DNA from 2 places in the Salibaculum sp. genome. Region 2 is predicted to be linked to the other one. Evidence: riboswitches for the same ligand, from Rfam matches in the RefSeq annotation. Region 2 holds a riboswitch; the other holds the start of a gene.
What was found. A riboswitch is a leader RNA that binds a small molecule or an ion and turns the genes downstream of it on or off. The one in region 2 is predicted to bind cobalamin.
Positions count from the first base shown of each region.

Region 1: it holds a riboswitch for cobalamin, as region 2 does, so the genes downstream of both, VJ897_RS08785 (hypothetical protein) here and VJ897_RS06740 (TonB-dependent receptor plug domain-containing protein) in region 2, are expected to answer to the same signal.

Region 1 covers NZ_DATFIP010000054.1:45,504-60,201, forward strand. Annotated here, with positions in the region: gene VJ897_RS08760 (TauD/TfdA dioxygenase family protein) at 1-890, shown strand, start outside; gene VJ897_RS08765 (transglycosylase SLT domain-containing protein) at 1,371-1,889, shown strand; gene VJ897_RS08770 (cation:proton antiporter) at 1,921-3,090, shown strand; gene ndk (nucleoside-diphosphate kinase) at 3,129-3,551, opposite strand; gene VJ897_RS08780 (ABC-F family ATP-binding cassette domain-containing protein) at 3,661-5,499, shown strand; gene VJ897_RS08785 (hypothetical protein) at 5,554-5,856, opposite strand; cobalamin riboswitch at 5,949-6,159, opposite strand; gene VJ897_RS08790 (MarC family protein) at 6,239-6,865, shown strand; gene VJ897_RS08795 (retropepsin-like aspartic protease family protein) at 6,882-7,460, shown strand; gene VJ897_RS08800 (hypothetical protein) at 7,773-8,351, shown strand; gene VJ897_RS08805 (DNA polymerase III subunit chi) at 8,571-9,035, opposite strand; gene VJ897_RS08810 (leucyl aminopeptidase) at 9,040-10,506, opposite strand; gene lptF (LPS export ABC transporter permease LptF) at 10,670-11,806, shown strand; gene lptG (LPS export ABC transporter permease LptG) at 11,803-12,900, shown strand; gene lptD (LPS-assembly protein LptD) at 12,900-14,698, shown strand, end outside.
Region 2 covers NZ_DATFIP010000040.1:12,095-26,792, reverse strand. Annotated here, with positions in the region: gene VJ897_RS06775 (phosphoribosyl-ATP diphosphatase) at 1-117, shown strand, start outside; gene VJ897_RS06770 (Dabb family protein) at 114-401, shown strand; gene VJ897_RS06765 (CoA-binding protein) at 466-933, opposite strand; gene VJ897_RS06760 (hypothetical protein) at 1,133-1,480, opposite strand; gene rlmB (23S rRNA (guanosine(2251)-2'-O)-methyltransferase RlmB) at 1,490-2,260, opposite strand; tRNA gene VJ897_RS06750 (tRNA-Tyr) at 2,367-2,450, shown strand; gene VJ897_RS06745 (glycerate kinase type-2 family protein) at 2,548-3,807, shown strand; cobalamin riboswitch at 3,842-4,055, shown strand; gene VJ897_RS06740 (TonB-dependent receptor plug domain-containing protein) at 4,194-6,023, shown strand; gene VJ897_RS06735 (ABC transporter substrate-binding protein) at 6,010-6,888, shown strand; gene VJ897_RS06730 (FecCD family ABC transporter permease) at 6,885-7,868, shown strand; gene VJ897_RS06725 (ABC transporter ATP-binding protein) at 7,865-8,629, shown strand; gene VJ897_RS06720 (MotA/TolQ/ExbB proton channel family protein) at 8,651-9,292, shown strand; gene VJ897_RS06715 (ExbD/TolR family protein) at 9,292-9,675, shown strand; gene VJ897_RS06710 (ExbD/TolR family protein) at 9,679-10,062, shown strand; gene VJ897_RS06705 (TonB family protein) at 10,059-11,018, shown strand; gene VJ897_RS06700 (GT-B fold glycosyltransferase domain-containing protein) at 11,089-12,093, shown strand; gene VJ897_RS06695 (O-acetylhomoserine aminocarboxypropyltransferase/cysteine synthase family protein) at 12,585-13,877, shown strand; gene VJ897_RS06690 (SIMPL domain-containing protein) at 13,921-14,643, opposite strand.

The DNA.
Region 1 (14,698 bases), on a different contig from region 2:
CCGAGCAGACCCCGTCCCGCGACGTGCTGGATGCCCTCGAACAGGAAATGGCCGTGCGCGGTTTTCTCGTCTTCAAGAACGACCAGCCCGTCGATCCCGAGGCTTTTCTGCGCGCCTCGTGTTGGTTCGGCGGGCGCGAGCTGCACAGCACCCATGGCGTTCACCCCGCCACGCCGGGTGGCAATCCGCATATCTTCCGCCTGTCCAATGATCGCCGCCACGGTATTCCAGGGGTCGGGCCGCAATGGCACAACGACGGCAGCTTCCTGCCCGCGACCTTTTCGCATTCGGGCTATCACATCGTGCGGCCGGCCGAGAAAGGCGGCGGCACATGGTTCGCCCACCAGGGGCTGGCCCATGACGCCCTGCCGCAAGAGACGCAGGACCACTGGTCGCGGCTGGCCTCGGTAAATTCAGCCTCGGGCGTGGTCCATCCGCTTGTCCATCGTCACCCGGTCTCGGGACAGGCCTGCATCTGGTTGCACCTGGGCATGACCGGCGCGGTGGTCGAAGTCCTGCCCGGTGCCGGCGGGGCGCGCCTGCTCGATGCCGATGCTCTCAAGACGCTGTGCCATACCTACAACGACATCCTGAACGCAGGCCTTCAGGGCGGCTATGCCACGGCCTATGAATACCGCGAGAACGATTGCGTCTTCATCGACAACCTGGCCGTGGCCCATCGCGCAGCCCCCGAGGCGCACATGCCCGCCGAGGACCAGGGCCTGCGGATCATGCACCGCAGCACCGTGCGTGGCACACGAGACCTTGTGCCCGACAACGGCCTGCCCGCGGCGTTGGACATCGACGGCCCCAGCCCCTTCGGCGACGGGGTCTGGCAGGGCGGCGGCGTGGGGTTCCGCTGGGAAGAAGGCATCCCCATGCGCAACTGACCGGCCATCGCCCGGCGGGTCCGCACAATCGCCCCGGAATTGCCACATTTCCGCCCCGCTCTGGTCGCCCTTGCCTGCTGACGTCGGAGGATGGCCCGTCAAGAGGCCATCCGACAACGTCGGCGAGGCAGACCAGGACAAACAGAGCAGGTGACCGTCATGGCACATGATAGCGCGACGAACAGCGCAAACGGGCCCACACCACCGCCCGCGACCCGCCAGCCCACGAACGCGGGCACGCGGCGACGCCCCGGACCGCCGAAACCGGTGCTGTTCCGGGACTTCGCCAGCATCTGAGGGCCGTCCGACCCAATTGCGTGCCCTGTCCTCCTTTCAGGGCGCGCAGCAGACCCGCGGATCGGCGGCCCGGCGCGCGGCCCTCTCCCACCGCGCCACCCGGCCCCGGTCCGCGGTTTTCATCCAGATCGCTCCGATCACCCCGGCGTGCTCTCGCCGATCCCCGAATGCGGGACTATGCAGATGATCTTTCCGGGGCTATTCCTGTCGGCCATGCGACTGATCCCGGCCCTGCTTCTTCTTGCCATCCTGCCCGCCTGTGGCGGCAGCCCGACGCCGGAGGTCCGCAAGGCGGAACAGCGGGCGCTTTATCCCGGAGAGACGCCCGAAATGCGGGCGCTGGTCGAGGAATACGCCGACATCCATGACATCCCCGAGCCGCTGTTGCACCGTGTCATTCAGCGCGAAAGCGACTATCGCCCCGGCGCGCGGAACGGGCCTTACTGGGGGTTGATGCAGATCCTGCCCGAAACCGCCGCGCAGATGGGCCATTCCGGTCCGCCCGGGACGCTCCTCGACGCCGAAACGAACCTGACCTACGCGGGCCGCTACCTGCGGGGGGCCTGGCTGGTGGCCGATGGCGACATCGACGCCGCGGTGATGTGGTACGCGCGCGGCTACTACTACGAAGCCCGCGACCGCTGCCTGCTGGTCGAAACCGGATTGCGCGACCGAGAGTTCGCGCGCCACTGCCGCGCTTGAAGCGCGGGCCGCCGCGGCCTAACGTGGCGCCATGACACCGGAAATCGTGATCCTTGCCATCGGCCTGCTGTTCCTTGCCGGGCTGGCGTTGGACGCTGTCGGGCATGTTGTCCATGTCCCCCGCGTGACGCTGCTGATCCTGATGGGGGTCATCGTGGGCCCGCCGGGGCTGGACTGGCTGCCCATCGACATCCATTCCGCCCACGAAGTGCTGGCACCGACGGCGCTGACCATGGTCGCCTTCCTGATGGGTGGCAGCCTTGATCGGGGCACCCTGGCCGCCCAGGGCCGCGCCATCCTGGTCATGTCGCTGGCCCTGGTAGCGGGCACGGCGTTGGTGGTCGGGCTGGGCCTCTGGGCGCTGGGCACATCGCTGGTGGCCGCACTTTTGCTGGCGGGAATCGCCACCGCGACCGCCCCGGCAGCAACGCTGGACGTGATCCGCGAGGCCGACGCCCAGACTACTCCCTTCGGCAAACTCCTGATCGGCATCGTGGCCATCGACGACGCCTGGGGCCTGCTGGCCTTCTCGCTCCTGCTCACCCTGGCTGCGACGGTCGGCGGAAACGGCGACGCCGCTGTGCTCGCCGATGCGGGCTACGAGATCGGCGGGGCCGTCATGCTTGGCCTTGCGCTCGGACTGCCCGCCGCCGCCCTGACCGGGCGGGTCAAACCGGGCGAGCCCACCCTGATCGAGGCACTGGGACTTGTCCTGGTCATCGCGGGGCTGGCACTCTGGCTTGACGTGTCATTCCTGATCGCGGGGATGACCGCCGGTGCGCTGGTCACGAACCTGGCCCGCCACCACGACCGCCCTTTCCACGAGATCGAGCGTATCGAGTGGCCCTTCCTGCTGCTGTTCTTCGTCATGGCCGGGGCCTCGCTGGACATCGGCGCGCTGGTGGCGGCGGGCTGGGCCGGGGCAGCCTACATGGGGCTGCGCCTGATGGGGCGTCTCCTGGGCGGGACGATCGGCGGGCCGATGGCCGGGATGACGCCGGCCCACGGGGCCCGCACCGCCGCCGCCCTGCTACCGCAGGCCGGCGTTGCGGTCGGCATGGCGCTGGTGGCGGCCGAACGGTTCCCGCAGGCGGGCGCGACCGTTCTTGCCGTCACCGTCGCCTCGACCGTGATATTCGAGGTGATCGGCCCGCCCCTGACCCAATGGGCGCTGGCAAAGGAAAACCGCCCGGACGGCTAGGTCCGGGCGGCATCGAAGTCATGGAATTCCGGTCCGACTCAGCCCACCAGTTCGAGGCCCGAAAAGAAGAATGCGATCTCTTCGGCGGCGGTGTCCGGCGCGTCGGACCCGTGAACCGAATTCTCGCCGACCGACTGGGCGAACTCGGCGCGGATCGTGCCGGCCGCTGCATCCGCCGGGTTGGTCGCGCCCATGACTTCGCGGTTCCTTGCAATGGCGCCCTCGCCTTCAAGGACCTGCACGACGACCGGGGCCGACGCCATGAAGCCGGTCAGTTCGTCGAAAAAGGGGCGCTCGGCGTGGACAGCGTAGAACTGCTCGGCCTGGGCCTTGGTCAGCTGGATGCGCTTCTGGGCGACGATGCGCAGGCCGGCGTCCTCGAACTTGGCATTGATCTTGCCGGTCAGGTTGCGGGCGGTGGCGTCGGGCTTGATGATCGACAGGGTGCGTTCGGTGGCCATGGGTCATTCCTCGATGGTCGGGTTGAATATCGCCGCGCCGATAGCATGGGGGGGTCGGCTTGAAAAGGTGCGATTGACGCGGCTGCCGCCCTCTGGCACCTCCTGCGGCATGCTGCGAATTTCAGACATTTCCTACTCGGTCGAGGGCCGCCCCCTGATCGAGAACGCCAGCGCCGTCATTCCCACCGGCCACAAGGTGGGCGTGGTGGGGCGCAACGGCACCGGCAAGACCACGCTGTTCCGCCTGATCCGGGGTGAACTGACGCTTGAGGGCGGCACGATCGACCTGCCCAGGGGCGCCCGCATCGGCGGTGTCAGCCAGGAGGTGCCGGGCTCGGACACCTCGCTTCTGGACACGGTGCTGGCGGCCGATACCGAGCGCCTGGCCCTGATGGCCGAGGACACCGAGGACCCCGCCCGCATCGCCGAAATCCAGACCAGGCTGACGGATATCGACGCCTGGTCGGCCGAGGCGCGGGCCAGCGCGATCCTGAAGGGGCTGGGCTTTACCGATACCGAGCAGCGCATGCCCTGTTCGGCCTTTTCGGGCGGCTGGCGGATGCGCGTGGCGCTTGCCGCTGTCCTGTTCTCTGCCCCTGACCTGCTTTTGCTGGACGAGCCGACCAACTACCTCGACCTCGAAGGTGCGCTCTGGCTGGAAAGCTACCTGTCGCGTTACCCCCACACGGTGCTTGTGGTCAGCCATGACCGTGGTCTGCTGAACCGGGCCGTGGGCGGCATCCTGCACCTCGAAGACCGCAAGCTCACCTATTACGCCACGCCCTACGACCGTTTCGCCGAACAGCGCGCCGCGCGGCTGGCCGTCGCCGAAGCACAGAACCGCAAGGCGCAGGACCGGGTCGCCCACCTGCAGAGCTTCGTCGACCGGTTCCGGGCCAAGGCCTCCAAGGCGAAACAGGCCCAATCGCGGCTTAAGATGATCGAGCGGATCAGCCTGATCTCGACCCCGCAAGAGGCTGCCCTGCGCGCCTTCAGCTTTCCCGAACCAGAGGAGCTCTCACCGCCGATCATCGCGACCGACGGGGTCGCCGTGGGCTATGGCGAAACCACGGTTCTGGACCGGCTGTCGCTGCGCATAGACCAGGACGACCGGATCGCGCTTCTGGGCCGAAACGGCGAGGGTAAATCGACGCTTTCCAAGCTCTTGGCCGGAAAACTTCACCCTCAGAAGGGGACGTTCACCGCCCACAATAAACTGCGCGTGGGCTACTTCGCCCAGCACCAGCTGGAGGAACTGCGCCCCGAGGACACGCCGCTGGATCACGTGCGCCGCGAACGTCCCGACGAGGCCCCGGGCCGCCTGCGGGCGCGGCTGGCGGGCTTCGGACTGACCGCAGACCAGGCCGAGCTTCCCGCGGCCAAGCTGTCGGGGGGGCAAAAGGCGCGGCTGTCGCTTCTGCTTGCCACGATCGACGCGCCGCATCTGTTGATCCTGGACGAGCCGACCAACCACCTTGACATCGAAAGCCGCGAGGCCCTGGTCGAGGCGCTGACGGCCTACTCCGGCGCGGTGGTGCTGGTCAGCCACGACATGCACCTGCTCAGCCTGGTGGCCGACAGGCTCTGGCTGGTCAAGAACGGCCGCGTGACGGGCTTCGACGAGGACCTCGAGGCCTATCGCAAGCTGTTGATCTCGGGCGACAAGCCGGCGAAGCCTGCAAAACCCAAGGCCCCCCGTCCCTCGCGCGACCGCATCATGGAACTGCGCGCCGAGGTGCGAAAATGCGAGGCCCGCGTCGCCAAGATCGAGGAGATGCGCGGGAAACTGGCCGGAAAGCTGGCCGATCCCGCGCTCTACGAGGACGGCAAGGCGGGTGAGCTGGAAACATGGAACCGCAAGTATGCCGAGGTGATGGAGGGGCTGGAGCGTGCCGAGACCCTCTGGTTGGCCGCGCAACAGAAACTGGACTCCGCCGAGGCCGGTTGACCGCCTCTGACCGGGGTGCTGCCGACGGCGGGGAACGCCGCTTGGGAATGCCCGCTAAAGCATCGCCCGCCGCCCGCGCGTGCCGCCACGTCGGCCCGGCCGTGGGGGGATCAGCGTCAGCGGCTCCAGCGGACGGTTGAGGCTGTTCTCCAGCAGCCGGCAGAACTCGGCCACCGACGGTTCGTCGTCCCGAAGGGGGGCCGCGGCCCCCAGCGCACGGACGACGGCTTCGGGGTAGTTCGCCGTGCCGGGCAGCGCGCCCAGCCATTCGACGTAGCCCATGTGGGCAAGTTGCCGGGCCCGTGCGTCCGAGCAGCCCGGCACCCGCATGGCATTCAGGATATCGTTCAGGATCATCGCGCCCTCCGCGCTTTGCGGCGGAGGCTGGCGCGGCACTGGTCAGACGGGACCTTCTGTCATCGCAGACGCCTTGCCAGGGCACCCCGCCCGGGTTGACAGTCACGACGGCAGGTCTCCTGGCTCGCGGGTCGGGGCGGTCACCGGACCTTCCCGGGGGCATCGTCCCCAGTGGTCAGTTTCGGCGCCGCTCGCCGCTTACAGTTGCGGGGGCAGCCGCGGAATTGCCCGGATCGGGCGCACCACGTTCCCTTTTCACCCAACGGTGTGTGACCGCCGGGAACCGTCTTCCGACGGGTAGGCCAGCGTGCATGCCGCTGTCAATGCTTGGGCGGGTCGCGGGGGCTGGTCACGCGGGTCGCGCCCGCCTAGGGTCGCGGGCATGATCGACCTGGCCTTCCTCGTCACCGCCTTCGCCGCGCTTTTCGTGGTGATCGACCCGATCGGGCTGACCCCGATCTTCGTCGCCCTGACCCGGGGCATGACCGCAACAAGGCGCCGGGCGCTCGCGGTGCGGGCCTGTGTCATCAGTTTCGCGATCCTGCTGGTCTTCGCGCTCTTCGGCGAAGCCGTGCTCGGGTTCATCGGCATCTCGATGCCCGCCTTTCGCGTCGCGGGCGGAATCCTGCTGTTCCTGACCGCTCTGGACATGCTGTTCGAACGCCGCCAGAAGCGCCGCCGCGATCAGGCCGACGAGGACGAGGAAGACGACGACGACCCGTCGGTCTTCCCCCTTGCCATCCCGCTGATCGCGGGACCGGGGGCCATTGCCACCATCATCCTGCTGGTGGGCCGGGGCGAGGGGCTGGTCGGCTTTGCTGCCATCATGGGCGTGCTGCTGGCGGTGCTGGCATTGGTGCTGATCATGTTCCTGGGCGCGGGCCTGCTGGAGCGGCTGCTGGGCAAGGTCGGCATCAACGTCGTCACGCGACTGCTGGGGATGCTGCTGGCCGCGCTTTCGGTGCAATTCGTCCTCGACGGTCTGAGGTCTTTCGGTCTGGGCGGATAAACCCTATCTGTTGCCAATGACCGGAGACCAGATCGCATCATTCGTGTTTCTCTCGATACTGGGGGTGGCCATCCTTGGGTCCTACCTGGCGCACAGCCGGTTGCGTGGCTCCCAGATGGCCCAGCAGGCGATGATCTGGGTCCTGATCTTCGTGGGCGCCATCGCCGCCGCGGGGCTGTGGCAGGACATGAAGGGCGATCTGACCCTGACCCAGGCGACCATTTCCGAAAATGTGGTCGAGGTCCCGCGCGGCCGCGACGGGCATTTTCACCTGGATTTGCAGGTCAACGGCGTCACCGTTCCCTTCCTGGTGGATACCGGGGCCACGCAGGTGGTGCTGACACGCCAGGACGCCGCCCGCGTGGGGCTGGACCCGGCGGATCTGAACTTCATCGGCACCGCCCGGACGGCCAACGGCGAGGTGCGCATCGCGCCCGTGGTGCTGGACCGCGTCGCCCTCGGACCGGTCGAGGACCGCAACCTGCGCGCCTCGGTCAACGGCGGGCAGATGGACCGTTCGCTGCTGGGCATGACCTACCTGAACCGGTTCGAGCGGATCGAGATAGCGGACAACCGGCTGATCCTGACGCGATAGGGCGGCGAGGCGCGGTCTTCCATGCGCGGTCACCACTCCATGCGCGGCCTTGGGCACATGCCGCGCACGCAGACGGCAAGGACCGCTCTCAGCCCGAAGCGGCCATGGCGCGGGGCGGCGGGGCTGGTCAGGGCAGACCGCCCATCTCGGAAAACTCCCGGCCGGTTCTCCAGGGCGAACGCCAGCGGGCCAAGCTGACGGGTCGCAGCTATCATCGGATCGCCGTGCCGTCCTTGACCCGTGTCAATGCATTGCATGTGGTGGATGTCTACCAATGTCGTGACATGGCCAGATCGGACTCGGGAGGCACGCATGGTTGAACCGGAAAATGAACAGCACAAGACCATGGTGATCGACACCCCCGAGGCCGTCGGCGTGTTCGACACGTTCGAGGACCTGCAACAAGCGTTCTATGATCTGCGAATGGTCGGAATTCACCATTCCAACATCAGCCTTTTGGCCAATGAGAGTGTCTTGAAGGAAAAGCTTGGCAAGGCGTATTGGCGCGCCTCCGATCTGGAAGACGATCCGCATGCGCCGCGCGCGCATTTTGTATCCGAAGAAGCCATCGGTGAACTGGAAGGCGCGATCGCTGGAGGGTTCTTCTTTGTCGGGTCATATATCGCCATGGCTGCAATGCTCACGCCGGCAAGCACGCTTGCGGCCTCCATTGCTGCCATTGCCATCGGCGGCAGCCCCTCTGCCGTGATCGGCACATTGCTGGCGCGCCGGGTGGGCAAGCATCACAAGGACTATTACGCAAATCAGATCGAACACGGCGGCATTCTTCTTTGGGTCCGTGTTGATAACAAGGAACGCGAGGAACTGGCCGTCAAGATCATGAAGGGCCACTCCGGGCGCGATGTTCACGTCCATTCATGGAGCAAATGAAATTTTCCGCGACGATCGAACGTGGGAATAAAATGCGGCCAGGATGCTCGCTTGGTACAGGATTTCGGTTGTCCTGAGACGCCGCAGCATCGCTCGGCAAGGGCGCGAACCGGTTTTTTCGCCGCACTCAACGCGAATGACCGCTGTCAGGAAACCCGCAACCCATTCAGAGTTCCCTCCCCGCGCGGCCCTTTCGTCCGTGCGCCGGGCCGCGCGGGATCAGCCGCCCGCCTCGGCCTTCTTTTCCCATCGCCCGCTTTCCTGCGACCAGTATTGCGCCGCGCAGCCCGCCTGCGTCAGGGCCTTCCACTGGCCGCGGGCCACCTGCACCGCCGTGCCGTCATGGCCGTCGAAGATCACGCAGGCCCGCTCCATGGCCAGAACTTCCCCGGGGGTCACATCGGCGCCGTCCACGGACATGATGCAGGTGGGGGCGTTGCCCGCGTCCGGCCCCGTCGTCAGCAGGATCGGCTGGTCCGCGTCGTGCGGCCCGCCGGACAGCCCGTGCGGCAGGAACCCCTCCTCGGGGCCAAGCCAGAGCGCGGCGTCCAGCTCCGCCATGCGCGCGGCATCCTTGCCCCGCACCTCGATGCGCCAGCCCGCCCCGCGCGCCTTGTCCAGAAGCATCGGCAGGACCCGTTCGAGCGGTTGCGTGGTCAGGTGGTAGAAGTAGGCCGCGCCCATTCCGCTACCCCTCGTAGCGGTCCGCGACAAGGCGGTTGAGCGCCAGCACGCCCCAGCCCGTGGCCCCTTGTGGCGCCAGCGCCGTATCCTTGGTCTGTACGGTCACGCCCGCGATATCGAGGTGGCACCAGGGCACCCCCTCCTGCACGAAACGGCCCAGGAATTGCGCAGCGGTGATCGACCCCGCGGGGCGGCCGCCCACGTGCTTCATGTCGGCAATCCGGCTCTTGAGCTGTTCGTCATAGGCCGCGCCCATGGGCAGGCGCCAGGCGCCCTCGCCCTCGGCCCCCGCTGCCTTGAGAAAGGCCCCCGCGAGCGCGTCGTCATTGCTGAAGACGCCCGCGTTCTCGTGCCCCAAGGCGATCACCATGGCGCCTGTCAGGGTGGCCAGGTCGATCAGGCCCGCGGGCTTGAACCGCTCTTGCGCGTACCAGAGCACATCGGCAAGCACCATGCGCCCCTCGGCGTCGGTATTGATGATCTCGACGGTGTCGCCCTTCATCGTCTTGACCACGTCGCCGGGGCGCGTGGCCGTGCCCGAGGGCATGTTCTCGACCAGCCCGACAAGGCCCACGACATTGGCCTTGGCCCCGCGCAGGGCCAGCGCGCGCATGACACCGGAAACGACGCCCGCGCCGCCCATGTCCATGGTCATGTCCTCCATGCCCGCGGCCGGTTTCAGGCTGATCCCGCCAGTGTCGAAGACCACGCCCTTCCCCACCAGCGCGAGCGGCGCCTGGTCGCCGCCGCCCCGCCACTGCATGACGACCACCTTGGAGGGACTGGCGCTGCCCTGCCCCACGGAGAGCAGCGCACCCATTCCGAGGTTTTCCAGATCGGACTCTTCGAGGATCTCGACCTCGAGCCCGAGGTCGTGCATCGCCGCCAGCCGCGCGGCGAAATCGTCGGTGGTCAGCACATTGGCCGGTTCATTGACAAGATCACGGGTAAAGAAGACTCCCTCGGCCACGGCGGCCATGGGCGCGGCCTCCTGCGCGAGGTCCTCGGGCCTGGAAGCCATGATGTCCACCGGGCCCGGCGCCGTGGCGGGGTCGGTCTTGTGGGCCTCGAATCCGTAACCGCGCAGCGCCAGGCCAAGCGACAGGTCGGCCCCCCGCCCGGTGCTGCCCAGCAGGACAAGCAGGTCACCCTTGCCGCGGACCTTGGCCAGCTCCGCGCCCGCGCGGCGCGCCTCTTCGATGCCGGGACGGCGCGGCAACTTGACCACCAGCACCGCCTCGGCGGCCAGCCCGGCAGGCCAGTCCAGCGTCATCACATCGCCGGCGGCGGCCTTCTCGAAACGGTCGCTGCCGACGAGCCGCGCCACTGCCTTCTTGGTCAGGCTGTTCACCCGGCGCGCGCCCTGGTCGAGCTTGCCATCGGGCGTGACCACCACCGCGATACGGCCCGCGCGCTCGGCAAGTCCCTCCAGGTCGGTCTCGTGAAAGCGGATTTCGGCGGGTCGGGACATGGGGCGCTCCTTGCTGTCATGTGTTCTGCCGTCTGGCTGTCGGGCAAGAGGTAGCCTGCCCCTCGCCCGATGGCCAGAGAGCACTTGGGTTGCCCCGCAAACTGGGATACCTTCCATCCACTGCCAAGGGCCCGCGGGGCCAGCACGACACGGGGGAAGACAGGTGCCGCGATTCGACCGCTACATGCTGTCGCAATTCCTTACCGTCTTCGGCTTTTTCTCCCTCGTGCTGGTGCTGATGTACTGGATCAACCAGGCGGTTCAGCTCTTTGACCAGATCATTACCGACGGGCAGTCGGCCTGGGTCTTCCTGGAACTGACGGCGCTCTCGCTGCCCGCGCTGATCCAGATCGTGCTGCCGCTGGCCGCCTTCGCCTCTGCCGTCTACGTGACCAACCGCATGGCCTCGGAAAGCGAACTGGTGGTTGTCCAGGCCACCGGCTATTCGGCGTTCCGGCTGGCGCGGCCCGTGGTCGTCTTCGGGGGGATCGTGACCGCGTTGATGCTGGTGCTGACCCACGTACTTGTGCCGCTGTCCCAGGGCCGCCTCATCGAGCGCCAGGCCGAGATCTCGCGCAACCTCTCGGCACGGTTGCTGACGCAGGGGCAGTTCATGTCACCCTCGGCCGGTGTGACCCTCTTCGTCCGCGATGTCTCGGCCCAGGGGGAGCTGCGCGATGTCTTCCTTTCGGACAGCCGCCGCGCGGACCGGCACATCGGCTACACGGCCAGCCGCGCCTTCCTCGTGCGGGCCGAGGCCGGACCCCAACTGGTCATGATCGACGGACTGGCACAGACCCTTGTTCACGAGGATCAACGCTTGTTCACGACCAGCTTCGACGATTTCGCCTACGACGTCAGCGCGCTCGTCCCCGAGGTGGGCGATCGCAGCCGCTCGGCGCGCGAACTGACCACGGCCGAGCTCCTGTCGCCCACCCCGGCGCTTGAAGAGGAAACGGGCAGAAGCGCCGCCTACCTTGTGCACGAGGGGCATGACCGGTTCGTGCAGCCGCTGACGGCGCTGGTCGGTGCGCTGCTGGGCTTCGCCGCCCTTCTGGTGGGCGGGTTCAGCCGCTTCGGGCTTTGGCAACAGATCCTGGGCGCGGTGGTGCTGGTCGTGGTCATGAAGTCGGTGGAAAGCGCCGGGATGGGGGCGGCCCGCGCCGCGCTCGGCGCCTGGCCCGCCGCCTATGCCGGCCTGGCCTTCGGCCTCGCCGCCGGCCTCGCGCTGCTTGTCGCCAGCGCCCGCCCCTACCTGTTGCGCCGGCGCCCGACACTGCCCGAGGGGGGCGCGGCATGATCCTGCACCGCTATTTCTCGCGCCGCTTCATGGTCAGTTTCGCCAGCACCTTCGGAATATTCCTGCTGCTCAACGGCTTCATCGACCTGGTCGAGCAGGGCCGCCGTTTCGCCGGAACCGAAGCCGGCCCGGCGCAGGTGGTGGCGCTGACCCTGCTGAACCTGCCACAGGCGCTTTACGAGTTGCTGCCGCTCATCACCGTGCTCAGCGCCATCGCGCTTTTCCTGGGGCTGTCGCGGTCATCGGAACTGGTGGTGGCGCGGGCCGCGGGCCGCTCGGCGCTGCGCGCCTTTCTCGGGCCGCTGATGATGACCCTCCTGATCGGCCTTCTGGCGGTGGCCCTGTTCAATCCCATCGTCGCCGCCACGCTGAAGGAATACGAGAACCGTTCCTCCAGCCTGCGCGAGAATCGGTCCAGCATCCTGTCGATTTCGGACGACGGGCTCTGGTTGCGCCAGGGCGACGCCGAGCGGCAGACGGTGATCCGGGCCGAGGCGACCAACCTTGACGGCACCGTCCTTGAAGATGTCACCTTTATCACCTTCACGCAGGAGGGCGGGCCCATACGCCGCGTCGAGGCCGCCAGCGCCGAGCTGACACCGGGGGCCTGGGTGCTGACCGATGCCAAGTCATGGCCGCTCTCCGACAGCCGCGTGGCCGAGCAATGGGCCACGACGCACGCAAGCCTGCGCATCCCTTCGACTCTGTCTGCAGACCGGATCCGCGACAGTTTCGGGACCCCCAGCTCGATTTCCGTGTGGGACCTGCCCGCCTTCATCGACCGGCTGGAGGCCGCGGGTTTCTCGGCGCTGCGCCACCGGGTCTGGCTCCAGATGGAACTGGCCCAGCCGCTGTTCCTCTGCGCCATGGTGCTGATCGCGGCGGGCTTTACCATGCGTCCCCAGCGGGGGCGGCGCGTGGGGCTGCTGGTGCTCACGGCGGTTGTGCTCAGCTTCGGGCTTTATTTCCTGCGCAATTTCGCACAAATCCTCGGCGACAACGGCCAGATCCCGGTTGCGCTGGCCGCCTGGGCGCCGCCGGTCGCGGGGATCGCGGCGTCGCTGGGTCTGCTGTTGCACCTGGAGGACGGCTGATGCGGCGGCTGGTTCTGATCTGCCTGTTGTGGCTCTGGCCGCAAGCGCTGGCCGCGCAGGCATCCGCCACTCTGCTGGCTGACCGGGTGATCGTCCCGCCCGGCAGCGAACGGCTGATCGCCGAGGGAAATGTCGAGGTCTTCTTCGAGGGCACGCGGCTGTCGGCGGCGCGCATCACCTATGACCGCGGCACCGACCGTCTTGCGATCACCGGCCCGATCTTCATTCGCACCCAGGCGGGCGAGATCCTGACCGCCGAGCGCGCCAACCTGGATGCGCGGCTGGAAAACGGGCTGCTGCGCGGGGCACGGCTGATCCTGGACGACCGGCTGCAACTGGCTGCCGACCGCATCGACCGGGTCGGCGGGCGCTACACGCAACTCAGCCGCAGCGCAGCGACCTCCTGCAAGGTCTGCGACGACGGCCGCCCACCCCTGTGGGAAATCCGCGCGGCGCGCGTCATCCACGACCAGCAGGCGCGCCAGCTCTTTTTCGAGAATGCCCGGTTCCGGGTCTACGGGGTGCCGATCCTCTGGCTGCCGCGCCTGCGCCTGCCGGACCCCAGTGTCAGCCGGGCAACCGGCGTGCTGGCCCCCGAACTGCGCACGACCGACCAGCTGGGACCGGGGATCAAGCTGCCCTATTTCATCCGGCTGGGGGACCATCGCGACCTGACCGTGACGCCCTACATCTCGACCGAGACAGCCACGCTGGAAGCTCGCTACCGGCAGGCCTACCTGCGCGGCGAGATCGAGGTCTCGGGCGCCGTCACGCGCGACAGCCTTGTTGACGGGGGGCGCGGCTATCTCTTTGCCGACGGGGCCTTCCGGCTGGGCGGCGGCACGCGGCTGCGCTTCGACGTCGAAACCGCATCGGATGACGCCTACCTGCTGGACTACGGCATCAATGGCGGCGACAGGCTGGACAGCGAGATCAGCCTGTCGCGGATCACCGACCGGGAGATGCGGCGCGCGCACCTGACCCTCTACCAGAGCCTGCGCGCCGCCGAGGACAACGACCGCCTGCCACCGCTCGTGGCCGAGGCCCGCCGGGAACGGCGCACCACCCCGGCCATCGGCGGCACGCTGAGCTACGGCGCGGGGCTGGAAGGGCACCTGCGCACGCTGGATGCCGGGCCCGACGGGCTGGGCGACACACTGCGCGCGGGGGTCTGGGCCGACTGGCACCGCGCCCATGTCGCCGGACCCGGGCTGGTTTTGGAAACCCGCGCGGGGCTGCGGCTTGACCATTACGCCTTTTCGCCCGATGCGTCCGCCCGGGACACCACCCGCACCACCGGACAGGCCGCCGTGACCCTGCGCTACCCCCTGATCCGGCAGGACGCGCGGGCAGCGCATGTGCTCGAACCGGTGGTGCAACTGGCCTGGTCCGGCCAGTCCGGCGACACGCCCCCGAACGAGGACAGCGTCACCGCCGAGTTCGACCAGGCCAGCCTGCTGGCGCTGTCGCGCTTTCCCGGCGAGGACGCCGCCGAAACCGGAACCAGTGCCGCCCTGGGGCTGAGCTGGTCCCGGCGCGGGCAGGCCGGCTGGCACAGCCGCCTGACGTTCGGGCGGGTGCTGCGCACGACGGAAAACCCCGCCTTCACGCACACCTCGGGGCTGGACGGTGCGGCCTCGGACTGGCTGATCGCCGGCGGACTGGACACCGGCACGGGGCTGGGCCTGCGCGGCCGGACATTGATCGACGACGGTCTGGCCGTGACCCGGGCCGAAGCGCTTCTGGACTGGCGCACCCGGCGCATTGACCTCGCGGCGGGCTACATCTTCCTGCCAAA
Region 2 (14,698 bases):
GCGCTCTATCACCTGCTGGTCATGTGCGCCGCGCGCGGTGTGACACTTTCGGATATTGAAACGGAACTCGCCAGCCGCCAGATGCAAGGCGGGATCGAAGAGAAGGCCCGCCGATGATACGTCATATCGTGTTCTTTTCCGCCAAGGCCCCCGAAGACGTGCAGAAGATCGAGGAGGGGCTGACCATGCTTGCCACGATCCCCGAGCACGAGACATTCGAGGTGCGCCAGTCGCTCAATGCCGATGCCTTGACCGGCGGCGCGGTCGACGTTGTGGTCTATGCCGAGTTCGCGGATGAAGCTGCACTGGCGCGCTACAAGGCGCATCCGACCTATCAGAACTGCATAGACGTGGTCCGCCCGTTGCGCGAGTTGCGCTTGGCCGCCGATATCGCCTCCTGACCCGTTTCCCCGGACAACGAACATCCCCGGGTGACCCGGCCGCCGGCGAAGAGGTGCAGCGGGCCTAAAGCTTCGACGAGATGCGCCCGGTATTGATTCCGCCGCGCGACAGCTCGCCGCACAAGCGCTGGTATTCCATCTTGGGGCACAGATCCATGACAACGTCGACGCCGCGGGCCTCGGCCCGGGCGGCCGCGGCCTCGTGCACGACCCCGATCTGCATCCAGATCGTCTGCAGGTCCGGCCAGCGCGCCAGTGCCTCGTCCACGATGGGCGGCACCGCGTCCGGACGGCGGAAGATGTCGACCATCTCCACGTCGTCGGGCACATCGGACAGGCTGGCACGGACCGTCTCGCCCAGCAGCTCCTGACCCGCCAGGCCCGGATTGACCGGTATCACGCGATACCCCTTAAGGCCGAGGTAGCGGGCCACGAAATAGGATGGACGCACCGGATTGGCGCTGACGCCGACCAGTGCAACGGTGCGGGTGCGCTCAAGGATGTCGCGCAGATGCGAGTCGCTGTAGCTCATGGGGCGAGGCTACCCTTGCGCGAGCCAGGAAAAAAGCGCCCAAGGTCGAAACCCCGGGCGCGTCAGGTACGGAACGAGGGACAGTGATGGAGGCAAGGCGTTCCGCGCTCTTGCCCCTGTTCATGAAATAGGAACCTGCCCGGCGCGGAAAAGTGGCGCTCAGGAAAACGTGAACAGGCAACGAACGCGGGGCGCGCGGTCAGTCGATGATGTCCTCGACAAGGTCGAACAGCTCCTCGAAGATCTTCTTCATCCGCTTGCGGCCCTTGCCCTTGCGTGTCTTGCGCCGCGGCCGCCCCGTGTTTTCCCACCCGGCCTTCGGGTGCGCCGGTTTCGGGGCAGGGCGGGCGGGCGTCGCGCGTGGCGCACCTGCCCCGCGCCGGCCCGTGCCAGGCCCGGCATCCCTGCGCTTGCCGGGCATCTGCTTCAGGTCATGCAATGGCGCGCCGCAGCGCGAACAGGCCAGTTCATGCCGCTCGCGCCCGGTCAGGACCAGCGCGGCGCGGGTCCCGCAATAACAGCAGGTGGCGATCTTCTCGGCGGGCATGACCTCTCCTCAGCGATCCTGGGATGCATATAGGGCGACCGCCGCCGCGTTGGAGACATTGAGAGAGCCGAAATCCCCGGCGACGGGAATTTTCACCAGTTTGTCGCAGGTCGCGCGGGTTTTCTCGCGCAGCCCCGGCCCCTCGGCGCCCAGCACCAGGGCCACGGGGCGGTCGGCCTGCCCCGAGATGACCGATTCGACAGTTTCCTCGGCCTCGCCGGCCAGGCCCAGCACGAGGTAGCCCATGGACTTGAGCTCTTCCATGGCAGTGGCAAGGTTGCGCACCCGCAGGTAGGGCTGTCGCTCCAGCGCCCCCGAGGCTGTCTTGGCCAGCGCACCGGTTTCGGGGGCCGAGTGGCGCTGCACGGCGATCACGGCCCGGGCACCGAAGACCTCGGCCGAGCGCAGGATCGCGCCGACGTTGTGCGGATCGGTCACGCGGTCCAGAAGCACCACGCGCGCCGCCCCCTTCGGATAACAGGCCTCGGCCAGCGCCCCCCAGTCCAGGGGCCTGACCTCCAGCGCCGCGCCCTGGTGCACCGATTGCGGGTCGATGGGGGCGGCGAACCTGCGCGGGTCGCTCATCTCGGGAGCAGGTCCTTGGGCCACCGCGTCACCCAGCCGGTCGAGCGCGTTCTTGGTGACCACCAGGCGCAGCTTCTCGCGCGCGGGATTCATCAGCGCGTCGCGCACTGCGTGCAGTCCGAACAGCCAGACGGTATCGGCACCCGCCTTGCGGCGGGCCTGCTCTTTCTCGACAACCCACTTGGGTTTCTTCATGGCGTTCTCCTTTGGCCCGTCATGGGATGGGCAGCGCAAATCCGCAAGAGCCTGCGCCAAAATGGTGTTGACGCCCCAATGCCTCGCGGCTATCCCCCGCAGCGTCGGGCGACGAGCTGCAAGGTGCGGCAGCGGACTGTAACTCCGCCGGGGAGACCCATGCCAGGTTCGATTCCTGGGTCGCCCACCATTCCCCTCCCCATTTGACCAGATCCCGCGATGATCTTGCACCTACGGATGCAAGCGCTGGGCTTTATGCACGCGGCGATTTGCGCAATACCAATGAAATGGAGGACAGCAAGTCAGAGCCGGGCCTTTTGCGCCGCTTGTTCGACCGCGCGGTCGAGGTGGCCGACCCGATACGCATACTGGCCGGCCACTTGCCACCCAAACCGAAGGGGCGGGTCGTTGTCATCTGCGCGGGCAAGGCGAGCGCGCGGATGGCCGAGGCGGTCGAGGCCGCGTGGGGCCCTTGCGAGGGGCTGGTTATTACCCGGTACGGCTATGCCCGTCCCTGCGCGGGGATCGAGATCGTCGAGGCCGCGCATCCAGTGCCCGATTTCGCCGGCGTGGCGGCGACCCGGCGCATGCTGGACCTCGTCAGCGGGCTGGGCACGGGAGATTTTGTGCTGGCGCTCATATCCGGCGGTGGCTCGGCCCTGCTCTGTGCCCCCGTCGCGGGGCTGACGCTCGCCGACAAGCAGGCGGTCTCGCGTGATCTGCTGGCCAGCGGCGCCCCGATTTCCGAGGTCAACGGCGTGCGCAAGCAGCTCTCGGCGGTCAAGGGCGGGCGGCTGGCGGCGGCGGCCCATCCGGCGCGGATGCTGGCTCTTATGATCTCGGACGTGCCCGGCGACGCGCCGGGCGACATAGCAAGCGGGCCCACCGTGGGGGATGCGGGCGACGCAGCCCGGGCGGCCGAGATCCTGGCGCGCTGGAACGTGACGCCACCCCCGGCGGTGGCCGCGCATCTGGCCCGGGGCGGCGCGCCGGTGCCGCCCGGGGACAGGCGACTGGCGCGGGTCGAAAACAAGGTGATCGCGGCGCCCTCGCAATCGCTGGCCGCGGCGGCGAACCTGGCCCGCGCCGAGGGCATCGAGGTGCGTCTACTGGGCGACGCGATCGAGGGAGAGGCGTGCAGGATTGCGGCGGACCATGCAGCCCGGGCGTTGAAAGCCCGACGTGATCGCACAGGTGACCGGCCCCTGCTGATCCTTTCGGGGGGTGAACTGACCGTGACGCGGCACGGCGACGGTTCGGGCGGACCGAACGCCGAATATGCGCTGGCGCTGGCGCTCGCACTGCGGGGCGCGCCGGGCATCCATGCCCTGGCCTGCGATACCGACGGGGTCGATGGCGGCGCCGAGGTCGCGGGCGCGCAGGTCTTTCCCGACACGCTGGCCCGGGCACGCGCGGCAGGGCTCGACCCGGGGGCTGCGCTGGCGCGCAACGACTCGCACGGGTTCTTCGCCGCGCTGGGTGACCAGGTGGTGACAGGCCCCACCCTGACCAATGTCAATGATTTCCGCGCCCTGCTGATCCGGTAAAGCCTGCCCCCTTTACAGAGACGCGAGCGGGCTATATCCACGAGATTGCTTCGGTCTCGGGCGGCACGCCGTCCGGGTAATAGGGAACTGCGGTGCGGTCATGCAGATGGCCAAATCCGCGACTGCCCCCGCAACTGTGAGCGGAGAGCGATGCCGGCATATGCCACTTCGGGCCCACGCGCCCGGGGGAAGGCCCGGCAAAGCGACGACCCGCAAGTCAGGAGACCTGCCGAAGCGATCACCCTATCCGGGCGCGGGGCGCGCCGTGGATAACGGACCTTCCGTCGTGGTGGCATCTTTAGCCGTGCGCGGGAGGAGTGCGATCTCCCCCGATCACAAGACAAGAAGCAGGGCCGAACCCGGCCCGAAACCTGATTGGGATGACCATGACCAGACAAACCCTGTGGGCGACGACCGCCCTTTTCGCCCTGTCCACGCCACTCGCCGCGCAACAGGCCTTCGAGCTGGACGAGATCATCGTTAGCGGCAACCTTGACGAGACCACGCTGGAACGCATCGGCGCCACCGCCAGCGTCGTGACCCGCGAGGACCTCGAAGAAAGCGGCGAGGCCCGCGTGATCGACTACATCTCCCGCCTGCCGGGTGTCGATATCCGCGCCCGCGGCCCGGTTGGAACGACTTCCTCGATCTCCATTCGCGGCGCCGGGCAGAACTACGTGCGCGTGCTGGTCGACGGCATCGACGTCACCGATACCTCGGGGCCGCAGGTGGCCTATGACTTCGGAAGCCTGCGCACCGCCGACGTCAGCCGCATCGAGATCCTGCGCGGCAACCAGGGCGCGCTTTACGGGTCCGAATCCATCGGCGGGGTCGTCAACATCACCACCCGCCGCGCCACCGAGGAAGGCCTGACCACCAGCGCGTCCATCGAACTGGGCAGCTACAACACCCTCGCGGCCAGTTACGGGTTGACCATGAAGCAGGGCGACATGGACTACGCGCTGACGCTGTCCTCGATCTGGACCGACGGCTTTTCCGCCGCTGACGAGAACGACGGCAACGACGAGGCCGACGGCTACCGCGCCAACCGTCTGAGCTTTGCCCTGGGCCGCGACCTGGCCGGGGGCGGACGGGTCGAGGTCAACGGCTTTTACGAAGATTCCCACGGGGAATTCGACGAGGGCTTCCCGCTGGCCGACGGCTCGCCGGACGAGACGACAGACAACACTGCGCTGGGCCTGCGCGCCATGGCACAACTGCCCACCGGCACGATCGACAGCGAAGTCGCCGTCACCTACTACGCCATCGACCGCGACACCGAAGGCAGCAGCGGCGGCTTTGGCGCCGACAATCTTTACGAGGGGCGTCGCATCGGCCTGTCCTACCTGGGCAAGATGTCCCTGAACGATGCCATCAACCTACGCTTCGGCGCAGATGCCACCCGCGAGAGCTACGACCAGTCCGGCGACTACGGACCGGGGTCGGGCGAAGCCGAGCTGGTCGGCACCTTCGCCGAATTGGCCTATGCCCCGTCGGGCAACCTCGACCTGGTCGGCACCCTGCGCCTCGACGAGCATTCGCAATTCGGCACCTTCACCACGGGGCGTCTGGCCGCCTCCTGGCGTCCCGCACCAGACTATGTGGTCCGCGCTTCGGCGGCGACCGCGTTCCGCGCTCCCTCGCTCTACGAGCTTTACGGGCCCTTCGTCGGGAACCCGGATCTTGAACCCGAGGAGAGCAGTTCACTGGATCTGGGCATTGAACGGCGGCTGGGCGAAGACAGTTACCTGCGCGCCACTCTGTTCTACAATGAAACCGAGAACCTGATCGACTACACCACCAGCTATGCGAACGTGCCGGGCACCGTCATGCGGCAGGGCGTGGAACTGGAGCTGGGCCTGCCGCTGAGCGATGCCATGCGCCTGGACGCCAGTTATACCTACACCGAGGGCGACAACCCCCCGCTCAGCGGTGGCAACGCCTGGAACCTGGAGTTCCCGACACATGATATATCGGCCACGCTGTCGGGCGACATCACCGAGCGGGTCGCGGGCAGCGTCAGCCTGCAAGGCGCGATGGACCGACCCAGCCTCGATGACTACTCGGTCGTGAATGCCAAGGTCGGCTACGCGCTGGGCGACGGGGCCGAGGCCTACCTGCGCGTCGACAACCTGCTGGACGCGGAATACCAGACCCAGGCGGGCTACGGCACCTCCGATCGGGCGGTCTACGTGGGGCTGCGTGCGCAATTCTAGGGTCATAACCCTTGCGCTGGGGGCGGTGCTGGCCGCCGCCCCCGCAGGCGCGCAGGACGGGGCGGATACGGGTGTGCCCGCCACCCCGCCGGAGCGTGTCGTCTCGATGAACCTGTGCACCGACCAGCTGGCGATGATGCTGGCCGACGAGGGCCAGTTGCATTCGGTCTCCTACCTGTCGCAGCAGGCCCGCGGCTCGGCGCTGGTCGAACAGGCCCGGCAGTACGTGCCCAATCGCGGGCTGGCCGAGGAAATCTACCTGATGGCCCCGGACCTGGTGATCGCGGGCTCTTTCTCGGACCGCACGACGCTGGACATGCTGCGCCGCCTCGACGTGCCCGTCGCCGTCTTCGAGCCGGCGGGCAGCCTTGCCGATATCAGCGACCGGCTGCGACGCATGGGCGAGGTGCTGCACCGCGAAGACGCCGCCGCCCGCATGGTGGCCCGTTTCGATGCCCGGCTGGCCGAACTCGCCACGCAGGCCCCGCCCGAGGGCGACCGGCCCAGCGCCGCGCTCTATTCCGCCAACGGCTGGTCCTCGGGCGGCCGGACCCTCCCGGGCCAGATCGTGACCGCCGCCGGGTTCGACCTGGTTGCCGACGACTTCGGCCTGGCCTGGGGCGGATTCCTGCCACTGGAACTGCTGGCAATGTCCGACCCGGACGCGGTCATCACCGGCCAGTCCTACCCCGCCGACTCGCGGGCCGAGGAAATCCTCGACCACCCCGTCGTGGCGCATCTGAAACGCGACAGCATGCGCGGCATCGTCAGCGACCAGGACTGGTCCTGCGGCACGCCGCTGGTTCTGGACGCCATCGCGCGGTTGTCGAACGCCCGGCTGGCCGCGACCGGGGCACGCCGATGAGCCGGCTGATGCTGGCCCTTTCGGCGCTCGTGCTGGCACTTGTTGCCGCCGCTCTGGTCATCGGCCCGGCCAATGCGCCCTATGGCGACAGCCTCGCCGCCCTCTTCGTCGATGACGGCACGCCGCTGACGCTGGTGATGCGCGAAATTCGCTTGCCCCGCGCCATCCTGGCGCTGGTCATCGGCGCAAGCCTCGGCATGGCGGGCGCGGCGATGCAGGGCTACCTGCGCAACCCGCTGGCCGATCCGGGCCTGATCGGGGTGTCGGCCTCGGCCGCCCTGGGCGCGGTGCTGGCGATCCAGACCGGGCTGGCCGCGGCCTTTGCCTTTGGCCTGCCGCTGGCGGCATTGGCCGGCGCGGTGCTGGGCGTGTTGCTGGTGCTGGCTCTGGCCGGGCCGCGCGGGGCCTCGATCACGCTGATCCTGGCGGGGATCGTGGTGTCGTCTCTGGCAGGCGCGCTGACCTCGCTGGTGCTGAACCTGTCGCCCAATCCCTTCGCCGCCTCGGAAATCGTGTTCTGGATGATGGGCTCGCTGGCCGATCGGTCCATGGATCATGTCTGGCTGGCGCTGCCCCTGATCGCTCTGGGGCTGGCGCTGTTGGCCACGCTGACACGGGGTCTGGACGCACTGACCCTGGGCGAGGACGCCGCACAGGCACTCGGCGTCGACCTGACCCGGCTGCGACTGACCCTTGTGGCGGGCACGGCGGCCGTGGTCGGCGCCTCGACGGCCGTGGCGGGCACCATCGGTTTTGTCGGCCTTGTCGTGCCGCACCTGCTGCGCCCCTTTGTGGGGGCGCGGCCCGGCGCCCTGCTCTGGGCCTCGGCGCTTGGCGGGGCGGCGATGCTGCTGGCCGCCGATATCCTGGTGCGCGTGGTGCTGCCCACCAAGGACCTCAAGCTGGGCGTGGTCACCGCGCTGGTCGGGGCACCGCTGTTCCTGCACCTGATCTACAAGACCCGGAGGCAGATGGCATGACCTTGCTCAGTGTCTCGGGCCTGACAATGGAGCGTGGCAAGCACATGATCCTGCGCGACGTGAGCTTTTCCATCGGCAAGGGCGAACTGATCGGCCTGATCGGGTCCAATGGCGCGGGCAAGACGACACTGCTGCGCGCCGTGCTGGGCCTATTGCCCGCCGCGGGTCACAGCAGCCTGGCCACCCTGCCCCAACGGGCGCGCGCGCGACAGGCCGCATGGATGCCCCAGGCCCGCGAGGTCGCCTGGCCGGTCAGCGTGGAACGCCTTGTTTCGCTGGGCCGCCTGCCGCATCTGGGGGCGGGGCAGCCGATCGGCCGGACGGATCGCGCGGCGATCGACGGCGCCATCGCCGACATGGGGCTGGAAGATTTTCGCCATCGCACCGCGACCGACTTGTCCGGGGGCGAATTGGCCCGCGTCCTGATCGCCCGGACGCTGGCGCAGGACACGCCGCTGGTCCTGGCGGATGAGCCCATCGCCGGGCTGGACCCCGCCCACCAGATCCAGACCATGCGGCTCTTTGCCGGGCTGGCCGTGGCCGGGCGGTCGGCCGTGGTCTCGATCCATGACCTGGGCCTCGCAGCGCGGCACTGCACCCGGCTGATGCTGCTGGGCGGGGGCCGGCTTGTCGCCGATGGCGCGCCCGGCGACGTTCTCACGCCAGACAATCTGACCGAACATTTCAACATTATCGCGCATTTCGCACAGACCGAGGCCGGGCCGATCTTCCAGCCGCTCGACGTGGTGGGGATGGACTGAAACGATGGAGAGGGACCGGGCATGAGCGATCTGAACGCACTGGCAGGTATGCTGATCCGCGGGGGACCGGCCCTGTGGCTCATCGCGGCTTTGTCGGTGCTGACGCTGGCGCTGGTGCTGTGGAAAGTCTGGCGGCTGTCGCTGGCCGGGGCCTGGACCGGGGGCCGGGCCGAGGCGCTGGTCGTGCGACTCTGCGCGGGACAGGCCGCGGCCCTGCCCGACCCGCCCCGCACCGTTCGCCTGCAATTCGTGACCGACAGCTGGCAGGTGCTGCAAAGCGGCGCCTTCGCCCCGGAAGCCGCGCGCGAGGAAATCACCCGCCTCGCCCAGCGGGCCCTGGCCGAGCTGCGCGGCGGCCTGCGCCCGCTCGAGCTGATCGCGACCATCGCGCCCCTGGTGGGCCTGCTGGGCACCGTTCTGGGCATGATCGAGGCCTTCCAGGCCCTGCAGGAAAGCGGCGCGCAGGCCGACGCCGGCGTGCTGGCCGGCGGCATCTGGGAGGCGCTTCTGACCACCGCGGCCGGCATGGCCGTGGCGATCCCCGCGACGGTTGCCCAATCCTGGTTCGAGAGCGTGGCGGACTCCGTCCGCCACGACATGGAGGACCACGCGACCCGGCTGGTGATCCATGCCCAGGCGGACCGGGCGGAGGGTGCGGCCTGATGTTTTCCTTCGCCCGCGACAGGGCGCCGCGCCGCCCCAGTCTGACGCCGATGATCGACGTTGTTTTCCTGTTGCTGATCTTCTTCATGCTGACGGCGCAGTTTACCCGCGACCACAGCCTGTCCCTGCGGTCCGGCGGTGGCGGGGCATCGGCCTATACCGGCCCGCCGCGCCTCGTGCGGATCGCCCCGGACGACCTGCGCCTGAACGGTCAAACGATCACGCTGGACGCGCTGGCCGGCGCGCTGGCCGAGCTGACGCGGGCACCCTCGGACATGATCGTCCTGCGCCCTGCTGCCGCGGCCGACCTGCAACGCCTGGTGCAGGTCATGACCGCGCTGGAGGCCGCGGGCTTCACGCGGCTGTCCCTGGTCGAGGAGTGATCCATGCAGTTCACCGCCCCCATCCGACGCCCCCGCCACCTGAGCCGCGATGGCGCCATCGTGCCCATGATAAACGTGGTCTTCCTGCTGCTGATCTTCTTCATGATGACCTCGCGCATCGCACCCGCCCCGCCAGTCGAGGTATCGCCGCCGGAAGCGAATCCGCAGGCCCTGGCCGAAGGCGATGCCATGTTGTGGATCACGGCAGCCGGAGAGCCGGCCTTCGACGGTTTGCGCGGCGCCGCGGTCTGGCCCGCGCTTGCGGCGCTGCCCGCCGAGGTGCCGCTGACCGTTGCGGCCGATGCCGCCCTGCCAGCGACCCGGCTGGCGGCGATCCTGTCCCGCCTTAACCCCGAACGGGCCGTGGAACTGGTGGTGCGCGAATGATACGGGCCGACTTTCTCCTTTTCCTGGGCGTGGCCACGGCGGCACACTTGGCCATCGTGCCCGCGCTCGACCCGTCGGGCCGCGCGGGCGGGGGCACGGCGGGCCAGGACCGCGTCACCCTTGCAGCCAGCGCCCCGACCGCACTGGTCGAACACTGGGAGACCCGGCCCGCGCCCGCCGAAAATGCCCCGGCCATGAGGGCCCCGACCACGGGCGAGACCCCGACACGCCCCGCACCAGAAGCACAGGCCCGGCCGGCAGCCCGCCCCGACCGCCCGGTCACGACAGCCGCCGCGCCGCCGCCGCGCGTACCGCAGCATGTGCCGGCCCCGGCGCGAACCAATACCGCCGCGCCGGCCCTGCCGGTGCCCGACATCGACGCAGCGCCCACGGCCACGGCGCAAGCCGGGCCCCCTGCCGAAACGGCCCGCCCAGCCGCCCTCGCGCAGCCGGTTCGGCCGGATTCGCCCGCCCCGCCGCGTCTCGACACGACACCTCCGCCGCCGAGCGACAGCGCCCTGGCGCCCGACCGCACGCCCCGCCCCGCCGCGCGCCCCCCCGCGCCGGCCCAATCCAGACCTGCGCAGCCGGCCCAGGCCGCCGCCGAAATCGGCAGCGGCGAAACCGCTGGCCCGGCCGCCACGCAGGTCAGCCAGGGGCCGGACCGCGCCACGAGCCGCCGCCTGATGGCGCAATGGGGCAGCGGTGTGCACAGGGCCATCGAGCGCCGCAAATCCTATCCGCGCGGCACGCGGGCCAGCGGAACCGTCCGCGTCCGCCTGACCCTGACAGGCGCCGGGCGGTTGACGGCTCTGGGCGTGGCCAGCAGTTCCGGTGACGCGAATCTGGACAACGCCGCCCTTGATGCCGTCCGCGCGGCACGCTACCCGAGCGCTCCCGATGCACTGGGCACCGGGCCGCACAGCTTCACCGTGCCCCTGTCGTATCAGCCCTGATCCGGGAGGCCTTTCGCGGCCCCCCGGCGGACCCTATAGTGCCGGCGAACGGGCAGCGGACAAGACAGTCATGACCAACGGGGCGGACAGGGCGACAGACTTCGATATCGTGCTTGTTGCACAGCGCGGCCGCCTGCAATACGAGGCGCTGCTGCTGGTCGCGTCCCTCAGGGCGATGGCGCCGGATTTCCCGGGCAAGGTCTACGTGGCCGAGCCCCAACCCGGCCCGCTCTGGCCCAACGATCCGACCATGACCGGCGATGTACGCACCGCGCTCACGGAGAATGGCGCCACGCTCCTGCCCTTCGAGAACACCGCCTTCGGCCACGCCTACCCCCACGGCAACAAGATCGAGGCCCTTTGCGCCATGCCCGGGGGGCGGCCCTTTCTGTTTCTTGACAGTGACACGCTGATCACCGGCGACCTGTCGCGGCTGGCGCCGGACTTCGACCGCCCCGCCGCCTCCATGCGCCGCACGGGCACCTGGCCCGAGCAAGAGCTCTACTGGCCCGGGTACACGGCCACCTGGAAATCCCTTTACGACAAGTTCGGGTTGGAGGGCTTCGCGGACACCCTGGATACCGACCAGCCCGACGAATACTGGCAACGCTACCTCTACTTCAACGCCGGATGGGTGATCGGCCCGGACGCCCCGGCCTTCGGCACCCGCTGGCGCGACTGGGCCGTCGATATCCGCGATGCCCCGCCCGACGAACTGGTGCTGCAATCGCTCGACCCCTGGCTGGACCAGGTGGCGCTGCCCCTGGTGATCCACAGTTTCGGCGGCGGCCGGCCCGGCCCGGACCTCGATGGTCTGGACGGAGATCTGACCTGCCACTACCGCCTGCTGCCGCTGCTTTATGCCCGGGAAAGCGACCACGTGGTGCAGGTGCTGGAACAGGTCAGCGCCCCCAACAAGGTAAAGAAACTGCTCAAGCAACACGACCCGTTCAAGCGGATGATCTACCAGGGCCGGGGCCAGAAGGTACGCGCGCTCTTCGACCAGGACAATCTGCCGAAACCGGAACGCAAACTGCGCAACCGCATCAAGAAGGAAGGCTTCTGGATGCGCTGACCCCGACCCGCGCAAGGGGGGCCAGCCCCCCGCCGCGCGTTCCGCGCGCCTCCCCCCGCGGTATTTTCGCCCCAAAGAAGCATTAGGACGGCGTTAACCTTAACGCGCCATAACCACACGGCGGCACAGGCTGCGGAGCCAATGGCCGCACCCGAAGAAGCCCCTCGTCCAAGGCGCCTGGCGACCCTCTGGGCGAGGGCACGGTGCTTGCTTGGGTCAAGAATACCGCGGGGGAGTCGGCCCATGGCCGACGGGGGCAGAGCCCCCGGTGCGCGCCCCGCAGGCGCCTCGTTCGGTCCAGCGTATCACGTGTCCACCCGGCAGAATGAAAGCGCGCGGACGCACTTCTCTCGGCAACCGCCCGACCCGGAACGGATGGCCTGCATCCCGACCTCTGGCGGAACATGTGTCCTCTTTGTCCGGCGGCACGTTGAGCCTGCCGGAAAACCGGCCTAGGGTTCGGCCAAATCTCTCAATGGAGGATCCGAGGAATGACCGACCAACCCACCTATGGTTTCGACACGCTGCAGGTTCATGCCGGGGCGCGTCCCGATCCGGCCACGGGCGCGCGGCAGGTGCCGATCTACCAGACCACCGCCTACGTGTTCCGCGATGCCGATCACGCCGCGGCGCTGTTCAACCTTCAGGAGGTCGGCTACATCTACTCGCGGCTGACCAACCCCACCGTCGCCGCCCTGCAGGAACGCATGGCCGCGCTTGAAGGCGGCGCCGGGGCGGTTTGCTGTTCCTCGGGCCACGCGGCACAGATCCTCGCGCTTTTCCCGCTCATGGGGCCGGGCAAGAACGTGGTCGCCTCGACCCGTCTTTACGGCGGAACGGTCACGCAGTTCAGCCAGACCATCAAGCGCTTCGGCTGGTCGGCCAAGTTCGTCGACTTCGACGACGAGGAAGCCGTCAGGGCGGCCATCGACGAGGACACCCGTGCCATCTTTGGCGAGGCCATCGCCAACCCCGGCGGCTACATCATGGACGTCCGCGCCATCGCCGACATTGCCGATGATGCCGGTATTCCGCTCATCATCGACAACACCAGCGCCACGCCCTACCTGTGCCGCCCGATCGAGCACGGCGCCACGCTGGTCGTCCACTCCACCACGAAGTTCCTGACCGGCAATGGCACGGTCACCGGCGGGGCGATCATCGACTCGGGGCGTTTCGACTGGACCGCCTCCGACAAGTTTCCCTCGCTCAGCGACCCGGAACCGGCCTACCACGGGCTCAAGTTCGCCGAGACCTTCGGTCCGCTGGCCTTCACTTTCCACGGCATTGCCGTGGGCCTTCGCGACCTTGGCATGACCTTGAACCCGCAGGCCGCCCATTACACGCTTATGGGGATCGAGACGCTCTCGCTGCGCATGGAGCGTCATGTCGCCAACGCCGAGAAGATCGCGGCCTGGCTGGAACAGGACGACCGGATCGAGGCGGTGACTTTCGCCGGCCTGCCAAGCTCGCCTTATCACCACCGTGTCGCCAAGGTGTGCCCCAAGGGCGCGGGGGCGCTTTTCACCGTGGCGGTCAAGGGCGGCTATGATGCCTGCGTCAAGCTGGTGGAATCCGTCGAGATCTTCAGCCACGTGGCAAACCTTGGCGACACGCGGTCGTTGATTATCCACTCGGCTTCGACCACGCACCGGCAACTTACCCCCGAGCAGCAAGAGGCCGCGGGGGCCGGCCCGAACGTGGTGCGCTTCTCGATCGGGATCGAGGACGCCGACGACCTGATCGCCGACCTGGACCAGGCGCTCGACAAGGCCACGGCCTGAGCCGAGGGACGGCGGGGCCGAAGGCGCCCCGCCACGCCATGTACTACCAGGCCGCCGGGATGGCGTAGGTCACCACGACGCTGGCCGACAGGGTGATCTCGCCCGGGGCCAGCGGCACATCGGCCCGGGCGCCGGCGGGACTGGCCTCCATCATCATGGCGCCGCCCCGCAGCGGGCTGTAGCCGCCGGTTCCCTGTTCGTTCAGCCGCAGCATGTCGCCCAGCGGCACGTCACCCGCCTCGGCATAGAGCGCGGCGCGGCGGCGAGCGTCGTCCACCGCCCTTTGGCGGGCTACGTCCTCGTGCGCCTGCGGGTCCTGCAAGCCGAAGCTGACACCGGAAAGGGTATTGGCGCCCTCGTTCACCGCCGCGGTGATCAGCCCGCCCAGACTGTCCAGGTCATCCACGGTCACGGCGACGGAATTCACCGCGGCGTAGCCTGTGATATTTGGCGCGCCCGAGAGCAGTTCCTGGCCACGGATCGGGCTCAGGCGCAGCGCACCGGTCTGGATGTCGGCGCGCGGCACACCCTCGGCGGTCAGTATGTCGAGGATGCCCCGGATCGCCAGGCTCGCCTCGTCCAGCGCCGCGCCGGTGGTCTTGGCCTCTGCGCGCACGGCCAGACGGACCGTGGCCATGTCGGGGGGCACGGTGACTTCGCCGTGTCCGTTGACGGTTATCGTGCGCGCGCTTTCCTGCGCCTGGACGAGGCTGCCGAAAAGGGCGATGGAAAGCGCCAGCAGCGCTAGGCGGATGATACGGGGCATGGTCGGGGTCTTTCTCCTATCAGGTCGACGGCAGGGATTCCCCGACCATCATGGC